One region of the Mesorhizobium sp. P2_A12 genome, then DNA from elsewhere that is predicted to be linked to it. Evidence: riboswitches for the same ligand, from Rfam matches in the RefSeq annotation. Region 1 holds a riboswitch; the other holds the start of a gene.
What was found. Region 1 has a riboswitch for cobalamin ahead of metE (5-methyltetrahydropteroyltriglutamate--homocysteine S-methyltransferase). Riboswitches for the same ligand answer to the same signal wherever they lie in the genome.
Positions count from the first base shown of each region.

Region 2: another riboswitch for cobalamin. It lies ahead of AC1DZU_RS25360 (DUF1636 family protein); the one in region 1 lies ahead of metE (5-methyltetrahydropteroyltriglutamate--homocysteine S-methyltransferase).

Region 1 covers NZ_JBFUCU010000028.1:21,208-28,599, reverse strand. The annotation lists gene AC1DZU_RS32305 (DUF982 domain-containing protein) at 1-147, shown strand, start outside; gene metE (5-methyltetrahydropteroyltriglutamate--homocysteine S-methyltransferase) at 860-3,190, opposite strand; cobalamin riboswitch at 3,307-3,506, opposite strand; partial or broken gene AC1DZU_RS32295 (cytochrome P450) at 3,782-4,076, opposite strand; gene AC1DZU_RS32290 (cytochrome P450 family protein) at 4,043-5,275, opposite strand; gene AC1DZU_RS32285 (OmpW/AlkL family protein) at 5,372-6,064, opposite strand; gene AC1DZU_RS32280 (transposase) at 6,295-6,606, opposite strand; gene AC1DZU_RS32275 (AraC family transcriptional regulator) at 6,838-7,392, shown strand, end outside.
Region 2 covers NZ_JBFUCU010000013.1:101,030-108,421, reverse strand. The annotation lists gene cobN (cobaltochelatase subunit CobN) at 1-1,739, opposite strand, end outside; gene cobW (cobalamin biosynthesis protein CobW) at 1,758-2,795, opposite strand; gene AC1DZU_RS25360 (DUF1636 family protein) at 2,798-3,226, opposite strand; cobalamin riboswitch at 3,266-3,471, opposite strand; gene AC1DZU_RS25355 (winged helix-turn-helix domain-containing protein) at 3,501-4,700, opposite strand; gene AC1DZU_RS25350 (NADH-quinone oxidoreductase subunit A) at 5,030-5,395, shown strand; gene AC1DZU_RS25345 (NuoB/complex I 20 kDa subunit family protein) at 5,386-5,967, shown strand; gene AC1DZU_RS25340 (NADH-quinone oxidoreductase subunit C) at 5,972-6,577, shown strand; gene AC1DZU_RS25335 (NADH-quinone oxidoreductase subunit D) at 6,587-7,392, shown strand, end outside.

The DNA of each region.
Region 1 (7,392 bases):
CTGCGGGATCTGCATCATGAGACCGATAAACGCAGAATAGCGATGGACACCTGTCTGCAGGTGTTACGCGGTAAGACCCATCCACCAGCCGCTCGACGAGCCTTCGTCGCAGCCGCGCTCGAAGCACGCATTTTGCGCAGCGATTGAGATCTAGTACGCCGCTCATGAACCTCGCCAACTGCACTCGCTAGTGAGCGCGCTCCAAATACCCCTGTCCGGCATCGCCAGGTGCAAGCCAACCCCTCTCCTTCCGCGACGGCTTTCCTGGTCCGGCGCCTCATCTTCCACCATCAAAACACAAGGGGTCCGCCAGCCAGCTGCGGCCGCTCGGCTGCGCCGTCGCGGTGATCGTGATTGCAGCCAGAGGCAGACGGAGCCATCGAGCGGGAATTGGCCCGCTGCAGATGGCGGAGCCTCGATGCCGCCTCAACAGTCTCCACAAGTGCCGTTTGAACCTTCCCCAGCTTGGCCCTGTATCCGGTTCCCGGAACACGCTCCGCGGACCAGCGCCGCGTGATCGCCGATGCTTCTCCCGATGGTCGGGACTGGGGTTTCGGCGACCAAGGGCGGGGAGATGATGGTGATGCTGGATTATCCCAATCCGGAATAATCCGAAACTGGCTGGCGGTGAGCCTTCTCCTTTCTGGCCGGCTCATTTGAGGCCTAAGCCTCCTTCGATCGCCCGCCAACGGCGGCGTGTGGAACAGCTGACTTCGACGCGCCGGAACAAGGGCCTCGGCCAGGCCAAGGTTGCCGAGGCGCTTCACCGGCAGCTCGATTGCCTTGGGTGCGCCGGATAGACTCCCCCTCGATGCCCGGTGTGGCGTTGCCGCTCACCGCCGGCGAGTGTCACCGAGCATCACCCAGTCTGCGCTTTTTCCCGAATTGCGCGTGCCGCAGCCACCATGTTCATCAGGGCAGGGCGGACCTCCTCCCATCTGCGCGTCTTGAGACCGCAGTCGGGATTCACCCACAGTTGCCCATCCGACAATCGCTCGCGCGCAAGCATGATAAGGTTGGAAATCTCCCCCACTTCCGGGACCCGTGGCGAGTGAATGTCATAGACGCCAGGACCGATCTCGTTCGGATACTTGAAGGTTCGAAGCGTATCGAGCAGTTCCATCTGCGAGCGCGAGGTTTCAATGGAGATCACATCGGCATCCATTGCGGCAATCGCGTCCACGATATCGCCGAACTCGGAGTAGCACATATGGGTGTGGATCTGGGTCGCATCGCCGACCGCCGTTGAAGCCAGCCGGAAGCATTCGACAGCCCAGTCGAGATAGGCCTGCCAGTCGGCCTCGCGTAGCGGCAAGCCCTCGCGCAGTGCGGCTTCGTCGATCTGGATCATCCTGGCGCCGGCCTCTTCAAGGTCGCTCACTTCATCGCGAATGGCGAGCGCGACCTGGCGGCAGACGGCTGAGCGGGGAAGGTCGTCTCGGACGAAGGACCAGTTGAGGATCGTCACCGGGCCGGTAAGCATGCCCTTCACCGGCTTCGGCGTCAGCGACTGGGCATCTCGCCACCAGTGTACTGTCATCGGATTTTGTCGCGACACATCTCCAATGATGATCGGGGGGCGCACAAAGCGCGAGCCATAGCTCTGCACCCAGCCGTGTTGCGTGAAGGCGAAGCCGCAGAGCTGCTCAGCGAAATACTGCACCATATCGTTGCGCTCGAATTCGCCGTGGACCAGCACATCGAGTCCGATCTCTTCTTGCCAGCGAACGGCGGCTTCTATCTCTTTCTTCAGGAACGCCTCGTAGTCGACGTAACTCAGCTCGCCCTTGGCATGAGCTGCCCGCGCCTTGCGAACCTCGGCTGTTTGCGGGAAGGAGCCGATCGTCGTGGTGGGGAAGAAAGGCAAACCAAACGTGTCGGCCTGAAGCTTGGAGCGCACGTCGAATGCGCTCTTCCGGCGCGTCATGGCGACCTTGATGCTGGCGACCCGGCCTTCGACGAGCGGATCATGCACCTTCGCGGATGTCGCGCGAATGGCGGCAGCCTGAGCCGACGCCTCCAGTTCGGCGGCGACCGCGTCCCGGCCTTCGGCCAGCGCACGGGCGAGCACGACCAGCTCGTCGGCTTTTTGCGCCGCGAAGGCGAGCCACGACTTCACATCCGCATCGAGGGCCGTCTCCATGTCCAGGTCGATCGGCACATGCAGCATCGAGCAGGACGGGGCGATCTCCACGCGGTCCAGCGGCCAGCCGGCGACGATCGGCTTGATGCGGTCAAGTATGGCAGGCAGGTTCGCGCGCCACACGTTGCGGCCGTCGATCAGCCCGAGCGAGAGCACAAGGTCCTTCTGCGCGAGCCGGCCGACGGTCTCCAACTGCTCTGGAGCGCGCACGAGATCGACATGCAGTCCCGCCACGGGCAGGGAAATCGCGGTCTCGAGATTGTCGCCCAGCGATCCGAAATAGGTAGCGACCATGATCTTCAACTCCGGTGCTGCTTTCGACAGCCGGCAGTAGGCGAATTGGAGCGCATCCCGTTCGTTGGGAATCAGATCCAGCACGAGCGCCGGCTCATCGATCTGCACCCAATCGGCTCCCGCGAGCTTCAGCCTCCGCAGGAGCTCCTCGTAGACGGGCAGCAGCCGTGGCAGGAGCGCGATAGGGTTGAAACCTTCCTCAGGTGACTTCGCCAACTTGAGAAAGGTAACCGGTCCAAGCAGGACCGGGCGCGTGTGGATGCCGAGCGCCCTGGCCTCGAGGAAATGATCGACCGGTTTCGCCGACGAGAGGGCAAAGCTCTGATCGTCGGTAAGTTCCGGCACAATGTAGTGATAGTTGGTGTCGAACCACTTGGTCATTTCCATCGCGGCAAGGCCATGCCCGTTGGCCGCATGCTTGTCACCAGCATGTCCACAATCCGCGGCCTGACCTTGGTTGCCGCGCGCCATGGCGAAATAGGTATCGAGTGGGACCTCGCCGTCAGTCCAGGCGTATCGTGCCGGCACGGCGCCGACCATGGCGACGGTGTCGAGCACATGGTCATAAAGCGAGAAATCGCTGGACGGGATTTTCGACACGCCGTGGTCGTGCTGCTCCCTCCAGCTGGCGGCGCGTAGCCCCTTCGCCGTCGCGAGCAGGTCGGCAGCGGGAGATTTTCCGGACCAGTAGCTTTCAAGCGCGAATTTTAGTTCCCGCCGTCGACCGATACGCGGCACGCCGAGCGTTGCCACAGGAATTTGTTGAGAGACAGTCATGCCATACCCCGATGGTTGGGGCGTGGGGACAAGGAACGCGCGAGCAGGCGGCACGAAGCCGGGCTACCGCGACCACCGAGACACCCCGCCCGTGGACGTTGTTCGTCGTGGCAGGTCTCCTGGCTCGCGGGTCAAAGCCTCTGCCCGTCTTCCCGAGGCCGTTCGCCTCAGTGACACCAATGGGCTTGGCTCGCCGCTAACAGTTGCGGGGGCAGCGCCGGCATCGCACCGGCTTCCCTCTTAGCTCCGCTACGGCAGTGCCGCGCGGAGAACCACGACATGCGCACAATCACAGCAGCTTCGCTCCTTGTCAATACATATAACGAGATGTTTATGTGATGATGCGAATAATGCCCTTGCGCTGATCGGTCTCTTTCGCCCAAAGCCGCATACGATGCCGCCTCTCATCAGTGCAGGCTCGGAGAGGTCCTTGTCCCCATCGGCGACGCCGGATCAGATCGAGGTCGCCGGGCTCAAAGGGCGTAAAGTCGGGCCAGGTCGTCACGGTCAGCCGGGAAATCCCGGTATTTGTTCCCGCTCGGCTTCGCTCAGCGTGCTTGCGCACTCGCCCATCAGCACGCTGATAACCATGTCCGGAAGCGGAAAGGAGAGGTGGCGCCTCAGGTCGGCGGAACTGGGGCTGGGCCTCCAGCGTCTCGAACAACTGAGCGGCGATCGCCTCGACCTGCTGCGCGAGCAGCTTCACCCTGCGATTGCTGAAGGCCGGCGCCACGATCGTGCGTAACCGGGCATGCTCGCCCCCCTCGTGCGAGACCAGCCACCCCGGCGAACCGAGAATCACCGAATCCGGGGTGAATGCCGCACTCTCTAAGCGACGGAAGGGCGGAAGCTGACCGGCAGGCGCTGCGGGCAGCGAATGACGTAAGACGGCATGTAGACGACGTCCTCCGCGGCGATGGTCAGGGCCAGATCCTCCAGCCGCCCGAACAGCGCGGGGAAGGCGCAGCGCAATTCCAGGCGCGCCAGCGCAGCGCCCAGGCAGGAATGCGGCCCCTCGCCGAATGACAAATGCGGGTTGTGCCGCCGGGTGACATCGAACCTGTCGGCGCCGGGACCGAAGGCCTTTTCGTCCCGGTTCGCCGCATGGAACGCCATCAGGACGGCATCGCCGCGGCGGACCATGCATCCGTCGATCTCCACGTCCTGGGTGGCATAGCGGAACGGCAGATTGGCCGCTGAGCTGCCCCAGCGCAGGATCTCCTCGATCGCCTGTGACCAAGGAACTTGGCCGCTGCGCACCAGGTGCAGTTGCTGCGGATGCGTCAGCAATGCCAGCACGCCATTGCCGATGACGCTGGCGGTGGTCACGAAGCCCGCAGAGAGCACCATGAACAGCATGTCGATGAGCTCGGTGTCGGAAACGAGCTCGCCTTTGTCACGGGCGACGATCAGGGCCGAAGCCAGATCATCGCCGAGCTGGCCCCGCTTGAGCGCGATAAGGCGACGGAAGAACTCCGGGATGCGCTGCCGCGTCTGTCGCACCTCTTCGGCTGTGGCGGAGGTGTTGGCCAGGCTGTAGGTGAGCGCGACGATCTCTTCACGCTGTTCGTCCGGCAAACCGAACAGTTCGGCAATCACGTTGGTGGGCAGCGGAACGGCGAACTCGCACATCAGATCGGCACTGCCGCCGCGCTGCGCCATCTCGGCCAGGAGTCGATCGACGCATTGTTCGATCCGTGGCGCCAGCAAGGCGATACGACTGGGCGCGAAGCTGCTGGACAGCAGGCCGCGCAAGCGACGGTGATCGGCGCCGTGCGCCGTGGTCATGTTGTCCACTTTGCATATCCCGATCAGCGGATGATCCTCGGGAATCTCGCCGTCCTGCAGCGCCCGCCACTGTCGCCAGTCCTTGTTGAAACGGTGGTCGGAAAGCATCTGCCTGAGCGTCTGGTGACGGCCTGCCGCCCAGGCCACCACACCGCCTGGCAGCGACACTCGCGCCATCCCCCCCTGCTGCAGAATCGCAGAAGAAAGACGATCAAGTTGCGTGGGAGCGGCCGGCACACCGATCACGTCGCAATGATCGTTTTCTACGCGCATGCCAACAACTCCTTTAAGAACCATCGCGGGTCCACTTCTCGGCACGGATGATCCGCGCGCGGACTTCGAAAAGTGCCCCTTTTGTGTGGTTCGTCCTCAGAAGCGGTAGGTGAGACCTGCGCCTATCAACCAGGGATCGAGCTTGGCCTTGCCCGTGAGCTTGGCGCCGGCGACAGTGACGTCGAAGTCGGGCTTGAGGAAAAGCTTCTTCACGTCGAAGTTGACGCCCCAGTGCCGATCTACCATGTAGTCGAATCCAACCTGCAGCGCGGCGCCGAATGTGTTCTTGACCTTGAGATCATCGGCGCTGCCGACTTGCTGATGATAGAAGATCGTATAGTTCACGCCGGCGCCGACATAGGGCGTGAAGGCGCCGAAATCGGTAAAATGATACTGCAATGTCACCGTTGGCGGCAGCAGCCAAACCTTGCCGACCTTGCCAAGCCCGCCGATCGCACCTTGGCCATCGATGTTGGCATAGGTGGTGCCGAGTATGAGTTCGGCGGCGATGTTGTCCGTGAAGAAGTACGAAATATCGAGTTCCGGCGTCACGGTGTTCGAATAGGAAAGACCGGAGCCGGGCACCGCATTGACATAGCCCGAATCCTCGGTGATCACCCCCAACGCACGCAGGCGGATCTGCCAGGGGCTTGGCGCTTCCGCGACGCAGGCTTCTGCCTGCGGGACGCTCGCGGCTTGCCCAACATCTGCCGCGCCGGCCTGTCCCGCAACGATGAGGACGACAGCCGCTGTCATTGCCCGCGCCACGCCAATTCGCGCTCTCGCCATACTTTTCTCTCCTTGATCTTCAGAAGCGACGCACTGCGCCTTGATTGAATCCTGCTCGCATCAATCGAGATTGACGGAGCGCTCATGCGGGAGAGCCCCCGCATGTGTCGTGCCAAATGAGAAAATCGTTGCAGAACAATGCGGTCACTCCGATAGCGCTGTGTCTGATGTCCGACTTCGTCGAAGATCCGACAATGAGTGCAGCCGTAGCCGCCCCTGGTAGCCGTTCGTCAACATCGGCCGGCAGTTCGTTGGCACGCTCGTCCTCGGCTTCGAGTTTTGGCGTATTCTGCGTTCAGCGCCTTGATCGGCGCCTGCTGCTTCGCCATCAGGCCGGGGAACGTTCCAGCCAGTTGGCGCAGTCCGTGGGCATGTCCGTAAGGCGTCTCGACCGATATGGGCGGGAAATCCTTTGGCAGCATGCGCCAGCCGCCATCCGATCGGGCCATGTAGCGGATCGCGTTCAAGACCTCGCGCAGGTCCGTCACCACGCGCCGCCCGGTCTTGGCCGCGCCCGGCAGGAACGGTTTATCCGCGACCATTCCTCATGCGTCAGATCGGAGGTGATAGCGCTTGGTCTTCTTCTTGATATCGGCCACACGGCCACGCGTCGCTCGGGTCCACATCCCAAGCTTGAAACACGATTAATCCCGCCAATCCGCTGCCCGCCCTGCAGCAGGCCCCTCTTCGGGCGGCAACTAATCCTGCTTCGGTTTGAAATTCGCGACGTGTGCACGATATCGTTGTGACGACCGACCTGGATTGATCATCAAGTGGCCGACACCGCCATCAAATGCGACGAAAAGGCGCGTAGTCGTTCTGAACCCCCGGGGCGGCCGCCGCGCAATCGTGCGGTGATGAAGCACTCCGATGTCCTTGGCGGTCTCGATTACCTGGCGGCGGACTATCACCGGCAGGATTTCTCCAAGCATGTCCACAACGAGTATCTGATCGGGCTGATCGAGCGAGGCGTCCATGATGTCTGGTGCCGAGGTGAGGTTTGGCACGCCGGTAGCGGCACCGTCGCGACCTTCGCGCCCGGCGAACCGCACTTCGGGGGTGCGGGTGACGATCTTGGCTGGAGCCAGAAGATCTTCTACCTGCCCGAAGGCCTTGTCCGGCAAGTCCTCGAGGACAGCGGCCAAAACGAACCCGGAACGATCGACTTCAGGAGCCCGTTCCAGGAGAATGCGGTCGTTGCGCACGGCCTCGGCACGCTATGGCGCCTGCTTGAACATGGGCATAGCTCGGCACTGGAGATCGAGGAGTATCTGATCCGTTTCCTGCCCCACGTTTTCGCAGAGGCCGGCGGGTCGCGCGTTGCAGAG
Region 2 (7,392 bases), on a different contig from region 1:
GCCTCACCGGGATTGGAGACGATAAAGGGATAGACGACGGGCAAGGGGCCGGCGACGATCTCGGGAAAGCAGTTTTGGCTGAGCGCAACGGTCTTGCCGGGCAGCCATTCCAGCGTGCCGTGGGCGCCGACATGGACAAGCGCATGAACGCCAAGCGACTTGCGCAGCCACAGGCCGAAGGCGATCAGCGCATGGCGCGGCGGCAGCGTCGGGTCGTGATAATCGGCGCGCCGATCCACTGACCGGCCGCGGTCGGGAGCAAGCGCCACGGTGACGTTGCCGAACGTGGCGGCGCGGAAGGGGAATTTTGCGGAGGTTAGCGCCTCGCGCAAACCTGTTTCATCTTTCGCCTTACCCCAGGCGCCTTCTACGGCAGCTATCGCCGCCCTCGGCAGTTCGGTTGAGAAGGACAGATAGTCGTCAAGCTTCAGCCCGTGGTTTGAACTTTCCAGCAAATCCAGCAACTCACGCGGCGTTTGCGGAATCCCGTCAACGGCATAGCCCTGTCCCTTGAGGTCATGCAGCATCGCCAGCACGCTGGACGGCACGTCGAGGCCGACGGCATAGCCGGTGCGGCCGGGAGCACTTGGGTAGTCGGGGATCAGGATGGCCAGCTTGCGTTGGGCGCGCGGCGTTTCTTGCAACCTGATGAAGGCTGCGACACGGTCCGCGACTTGCGCCACACGATCGGGCTCCGGCCGGTTGGCGAAGGCGCGGTGACCAAGTGCTGGATCGACCTCGCTTTCGCCCTTGAAGGAAATGGCGCCGGCCAGGATGCGGCCGTCGAGTTCGGGCAGCACGACATGTATTGCGAGGTCGGCGGGCGCCAGCCCACGCTGGTTGTTTTCCCAGATGTCGCGGCGGGTGGTGGCGACGATGACCTGGAAGACCGGCACGCCGGCACGATCGAACAGGGTTTCGACGCCGGGTTCGGCGCCGGACGCGAAGGCGGTCGCGGTGACGATGGCGGCAGGTTTCAACGAGGCCAGCGCGGTTTCGACGAACGCCAGCGATACCGGGTCCTTGAGGCTGGAGACGAAGATGGGGACCGGCGTCATACGGCGCTGCCGCAGCGCTTCAAAAAGGGCGTCGATCGGTGCGACATCGGCGGCCAGCAGCATCGAGCGGTAGAACAGGATGGGGATCACAGCGTTTACCTGCCCCTCGAGGGGGAAGGGGACGACGCCGCGGCCCGGCTCAAAGTAGCCAGCCTTCGGTACGGCGAACGGCATCGAAATTGTTGCTTCAGACCCTGCCAGCCGTGCCAGATTCTGCACCAGTGCGCTCATATTGGCCGGACCGCCCTCGCGAAAATAGTCGAGCAGGCCGTCGAGTTCCTCACGCGGTAGCGTCGAGGCTTCGATCAGGCGCAGATCCTCCTCGCGGCATTCGCCGGGCAGCAGCGCCAGTTTTATGCCGCGTGCGCGGGCGGTCGAGGCAAGCTGGTCGCAGCCGTAGCGCCACCAGTCATAGCCGCCGAGAATGCGCACGAGAATGACCTTGGCGTGGCGGGCGACGCTGTCGACCCAGAGGTCGACGGACATGGGATGGCGCAGGTCACGCAGGGCCGCCAGCCGCATCGAGGGTAGGCGGCTGGCATCGGCCTTCCACGCCGCCGCCAGTCCGGCAAGATCGCTGTCGGTGAAGGACAGGGCCACGATATCCGCCGGCGTCTGCCGCAGATCGACCGGCTCGGCGAGATCGTCGAGCGAGGCGGAGGTCGTGGTGAGGATGTGCATCGCGGCCCGTGGTTTGCGTCAGCCGGCGAGTATACGCTCGATCGCCGGGCGGTTCAGCCCCTTGAGGCCGATGACGACGAGACGCGAGCGGCGGTCATCGCCGGCCGTCCAGGCGCGGTCATAGTAGTGATTGACGCGCGGTCCCACGGCTTGCAGCAAGAGCCGCATCGGCTTGCCGCCGACCTCGACGAAGCCTTTCACGCGCAGCACGTTTTCTTCCTCGGCGGCGGTGGCGACGCGCTTTGCCAGCTCGTCCGGATTGGCGATCGAGGCAATGTCGATGACGAAAGAGTCGAAGTCGTCGTGCTCGTGGTCGAGTTCGTCGTCGTGGTGGGTCTTGCGGTTCTCGATATCGTCCTCAACGGCAAGGCCAAGACCGAGCAGCACCGAGGGATCGACCTTGCCCTGTGACGTCGGCACGATCTTCACAGCGCGAGCGATGTGCTCGTTGATGATGGCGTTGGCGCGGGCGGAGCCGGCGGCGTCCATCAGGTCGCTCTTCGACAGGATGATCAGGTCGGCGCAAGCGATCTGATCCTCGAACACTTCCTCGACCGGATCGTCGTGATCGAGCGTCTGGTCCTGCGCGCGCTGTGCCTGAAGGGCGTCCATGTCGTCGGCGACGCGGCCCTCGGCGAGTGCGGGACCGTCGACCACGGCGATGACGCCATCGACCGTTACGCGGCTCTTCACCGTCGGCCACTGAAAAGCCTGGACCAGCGGCTTGGGCAGAGCAAGGCCGGAGGTCTCGATCAGGATATGGTCGACCTTCGGCGACAGCGATAGGATCTGGTCGAGCGCCGGCACGAAATCGTCGGCAACGGTGCAGCAGATGCAGCCATTGGCCAGTTCGACGATGTTTTCCTCAGGGCACGTGTCGATGCCGCAGCCCTTCAGGATCTCGCCGTCGATGCCAATGTCGCCGAACTCATTGACGATGATGGCGATCCGCTTGCCACCGGCGTTTTCCAGGAGATGGCGGATCAGCGTCGTCTTACCGGCGCCGAGGAAGCCGGTGACGACGGTGCAGGGGACGCGGGAGACGGAAGCAGTCATGATCAGTCCTTCAGCAGGTCGAGGGGAGGGATGCGGGCCACGAGGCCGCGCTTGAGGCTGTCGGGACGGCCGCGCCATGGGATCAGGCCGTCCACCGAGGTGGCGAAGAGTTTTGCGCCGGTGACGAGGTCGGCACCGCTGGTTGCGGTCAAGTCGCCGAAGACGTAGCTCCAGCAGCCATCGCGCAGGATGGCGGCACTGAGCCGGCGCTTGCAATTGCCGAGGCATTCGACGCTGCGGACGCGGATGTCTTCGCCAGAGGCGGCGCGGCGCGTGTCGTCCGCCAGAAGTTCGCCGGCGCGGGGATGGGCATCGGAACCGGTTTCATCACGACAGGAGGCACAGACGATGACGGTCACGCCGGCAAGGGCATCACTCTCGCCGGACGAATTGTCCGCTGTGCCAGCGGAATAACTGCTGTCGTGGTCCAAAAATCGGGCTCCTTGCCCGGAAACCCGCCGGGCGATCGGATTCTATAGTCGCAGACGGCAGGTCTCCTGGCTCGCGGGTCATCGCCTTGGGTAGCCGCCTTCCCGGGATCATCCCAGTGGCTTTCGGCCTCGGCTCTTCGCTTACAGTTGCGGGGACAGCCGCGGATTTGAAATCGGAATTTCGCACCGCATTCCCTCTTGGCTCCTCTCGTTGAAGAGAGGAGACCGTCTGGAGCGGATTTAGGCTTTTGCGGACGGCGGTGTCAACGTGGGCTTACGACACGGTCAAGTCGGCCAGCGCCGGACCCAAATCACCGGCCGATGTCACTTCTATATGTTCGAGGCCTAGCCAGCCCTGCATCTGCTTCAGTTCCTCGAAGAGTTCTGCGGCGGTTTCAGGCGGCGCGCCCGGCTCGGCATAGGCCGCATGGACGCGCAAGACACCGGCCGGCCGGTCGGCCTTGAGGTCGACGCGCGCCACGATCCGGTCGCCGAGCAGGAACGGCAGGACGTAGTAGCCGTATTGGCGCTTTTCGGCCGGGGTGTAGATCTCGATGCGGTAGTGGAAATCGAACAGCCGCTCGGTGCGCGACCGTTCGAAGACGACTGGATCGAACGGCGCCAGCAGGGCGCGGGCCTCGATCTTGCGTGGCAGACGGGCGTCCTTGTGAAGATAAGCCGGCTTGTCCCAACCTTCGACACGCACTGGCAACAGCTCGCCGAGTTCGACCAGTTCCTCCAGCCGGCCCTTCATGTCGGCCGGGGACAGGCGAAAATAGTCGCGCAGGTCGCCTGATGTCGCGATGCCGTGGGCGCGGGCCGAGATGCGCAGCAATTCGCGGTGCGCGTCCTCGGCCGCCGGGACTGGCAGGTCGAGGATCGCCTGCGGCAGCACGCGCTCCGGCAGATCGTAGAACCGCTCGAAACCGCGACGGTGGGCCGTGGTGATGCGTCCAGCCCAGAACAGCCATTCGAAGGCGTGCTTGGCATGGCTCCAGCCCCACCAGCCGCCCGAGCCTTTCTGGCCCTGGAGCGCGGAAGCGGCGATCGGACCGCGATCGGCGACTTCCCTATAGATTTCCTCGATGTAGCCAGCGTGTTCGCGGCCCCATTTGGCCAGGCCGAGATACATTTCATCGCCGCGCTCGGCCCGCTGCATGCGCCAGCGCATCAGCGGATATGTCTCGACCGGCAGGAAGGAGGCCTCGTGCGCCCAGTATTCGAACACCGTGCGCTTGCGCGTCACGGCCGCGTTGTCGAGCAAGGCGAGCGGGTAGGGGCCAAGGCGCGAATAGAGCGGCATATAGTGGGCGCGGACCACCGCACTGACGGAATCGATCTGCAGCAGGCCGGTCCGGGCCAGCACGCGAGCGAAATGGCGGCGGTCGGGGGTACCTGCGGGGCGGGGATCGAGAAACCCCTGGGCGGCGAGCGCGATGCGCCGGGCCATGGCGAGCGAGATCTTTTCCTTCATTCGGATGGGACTCTAAGGGTGTTAGCTGACGTTTTGGCTGGTGATTCCGGCCATGCTAGCAGGGTTTTGGCGGCAACCATGTCAGGAGACAAAAGTGGAGTAAAAAACGAAGGAAATCAAACAGGAGCGGATCGGACCAGTTTCCTCGGATATGCCGTCCAGCACCGCGTTTTGAACAAGGTTTGACTTGCTTCGCTGGAAGTGCTGCGCTAACCCTCGCCGCGTTGCAGCATAGGCCCTTAAAACGGTTCAGCGGTTAAACTGTCACGCTTCCGCATTAGGGTCCGGTGCTGTAATCAACGTGGATTGGCGCCAACGGAAAGCCGAGCATGAACGCACTTCTAGGTTCATACCTGCCCATCGTCCTGTTTATCGGCGTGGCACTGGTCGTCGGGCTGGCGCTGCTGGCCGCCCCCTTCCTGGTCGCCTACCGCAATCCCGATCCCGAAAAGCTTTCCGCCTACGAGTGCGGTTTCAACTCGTTCGACGACGCCCGCATGAAATTCGACATCCGTTTCTACCTGGTGTCGATCCTGTTCATCATCTTCGATCTGGAAGTGGCTTTCCTGTTTCCGTGGGCGGTGTCCTTTTCGAAGATCGGCATGCTCGGCTTCTGGTCGATGATGGTCTTTTTGGCGGTGCTGACCATCGGCTTTGCCTATGAATGGAAAAAAGGAGCGCTGGAATGGGATTGAACGACAGTTCCGGCACGCTCGTCGCGCCGAAGCCCAAGGGCCTGATCGATCCCAACACCGGCAAACCGGTGGGGTCCGACGATCCGTTCTTCCTCGAGATCAACAACGAATTGGCCGACAAGGGCTTTCTCGTCACCTCGACTGAGGCGCTGATCACCTGGGCGCGCAGCGGTTCGCTGATGTTCATGACGTTCGGCCTCGCCTGCTGCGCGGTCGAGATGATCCACACTTCGATGCCGCGCTACGATTCGGAGCGGTTCGGCGTTGCTCCTCGCGCGTCTCCGCGCCAGTCCGACATCATGATCGTTGCCGGCACGCTGACCAACAAAATGGCGCCGGCGCTGCGCAAGGTCTACGACCAGATGCCGGAGCCGCGCTACGTCATCTCGATGGGCTCCTGCGCCAATGGCGGCGGCTACTACCACTATTCCTATTCGGTGGTGCGTGGCTGCGACCGCATCGTGCCGGTCGACATCTATGTGCCTGGCTGCCCGCCGAGCGCCGAGGCGCTGCTTTACGGCATTCTTCTCTTGCAGAAGAAAATCCGCCGCACCGGCACGATCGAACGGTAAATCCATGACCGCATCCCTGAGCGAACTGTCGACCTATCTCGGCGAGAAGCTGATCGGCCGCGTGAATGACGCGGCGATCGCTTACGGCGAACTCACCGTCCATGTCGAGCCGCGCAATCTGGTCGAGGTGATGACCTTCCTGCGCGATGATGCGCGCTGCCTGTTCATCTCGATCATCGACGTCTGCGGCGCCGATTATCCGTCGCGGGCCAAGCGCTTCGACGTCGTCTATCACCTGCTGTCGCCGAAGCAGAACGTGCGCATCCGCGTCAAGGTCCAGGCCGACGAGGAAACGATGGTGCCGTCGATCACCGGCGTCTATCCCGGCGCCGACTGGTTCGAGCGCGAGACCTACGATCTTTATGGGGTGCTGTTCTCGGGCCATCCCGACCTGCGGCGCCTGTTGACCGATTACGGTTTCGAAGGCCATCCACTGCGCAAGGATTTCCCGCTGACCGGCTTCGTCGAGGTGCGCTACGACGACGAGGCCAAGCGCGTCATCTATGAGCCGGTCGAGCTCAAGCAGGAATTCCGCAATTTCGATTTTCTCTCGCCATGGGAAGGGACGGATTACGTCCTGCCAGGCGATGAAAAAGCCAAGACGAATTGAGGCGCCAGAATGGCTGAAACCTCCGTCCGCAACTTCAACATCAATTTCGGCCCGCAACACCCTGCGGCGCATGGTGTTTTGAGGTTGGTTCTCGAGCTCGATGGCGAAGTCGTCGATCGCGTCGATCCGCATATCGGGCTGCTGCATCGCGGCACCGAAAAGCTGATGGAGGCCAAGACCTATCTGCAGGCGATCCCCTATCTCGACCGGCTCGACTATTGCGCGCCGATGAACCAGGAGCACGCATTTGCGCTGGCTGCCGAGCGCCTGCTCGGCATCGACGTGCCGAAGCGCGGCCAGTTGATCCGCGTGCTCTACTGCGAGATTGGTCGCATCATGTCGCACATCCTCAATGTGACGACGCAAGCGATGGACGTCGGCGCGCTGACGCCGCCACTTTGGGGCTTCGTCGAGCGCGAAAAGCTGATGGTGTTCTATGAGCGCGCCTCCGGCTCGCGCATGCATGCGGCCTATTTCCGCCCCGGCGGCGTCCACCAGGACCTGCCGCAGAAGCTGGTCGAGGATATCGGCAAGTGGATCGATCCATTCCTGAAGTCGATCGACGACCTCGATCAGTTGCTCACCGGCAACCGCATCTTCAAGCAGCGCAATGTCGACATCGGCGTCGTCTCCCTGGCCGATGCCTGGGCCTGGGGCTTTTCGGGCGTGATGATACGTGGTTCGGGCGCACCGTGGGACCTGCGCAAGTCGCAGCCCTATGAATGCTATTCGGAAATGGATTTCGACATTCCGATCGGCAAGAACGGCGACTGTTTCGACCGCTACCTCGTGCGCATGGAAGAAATGCGCCAGTC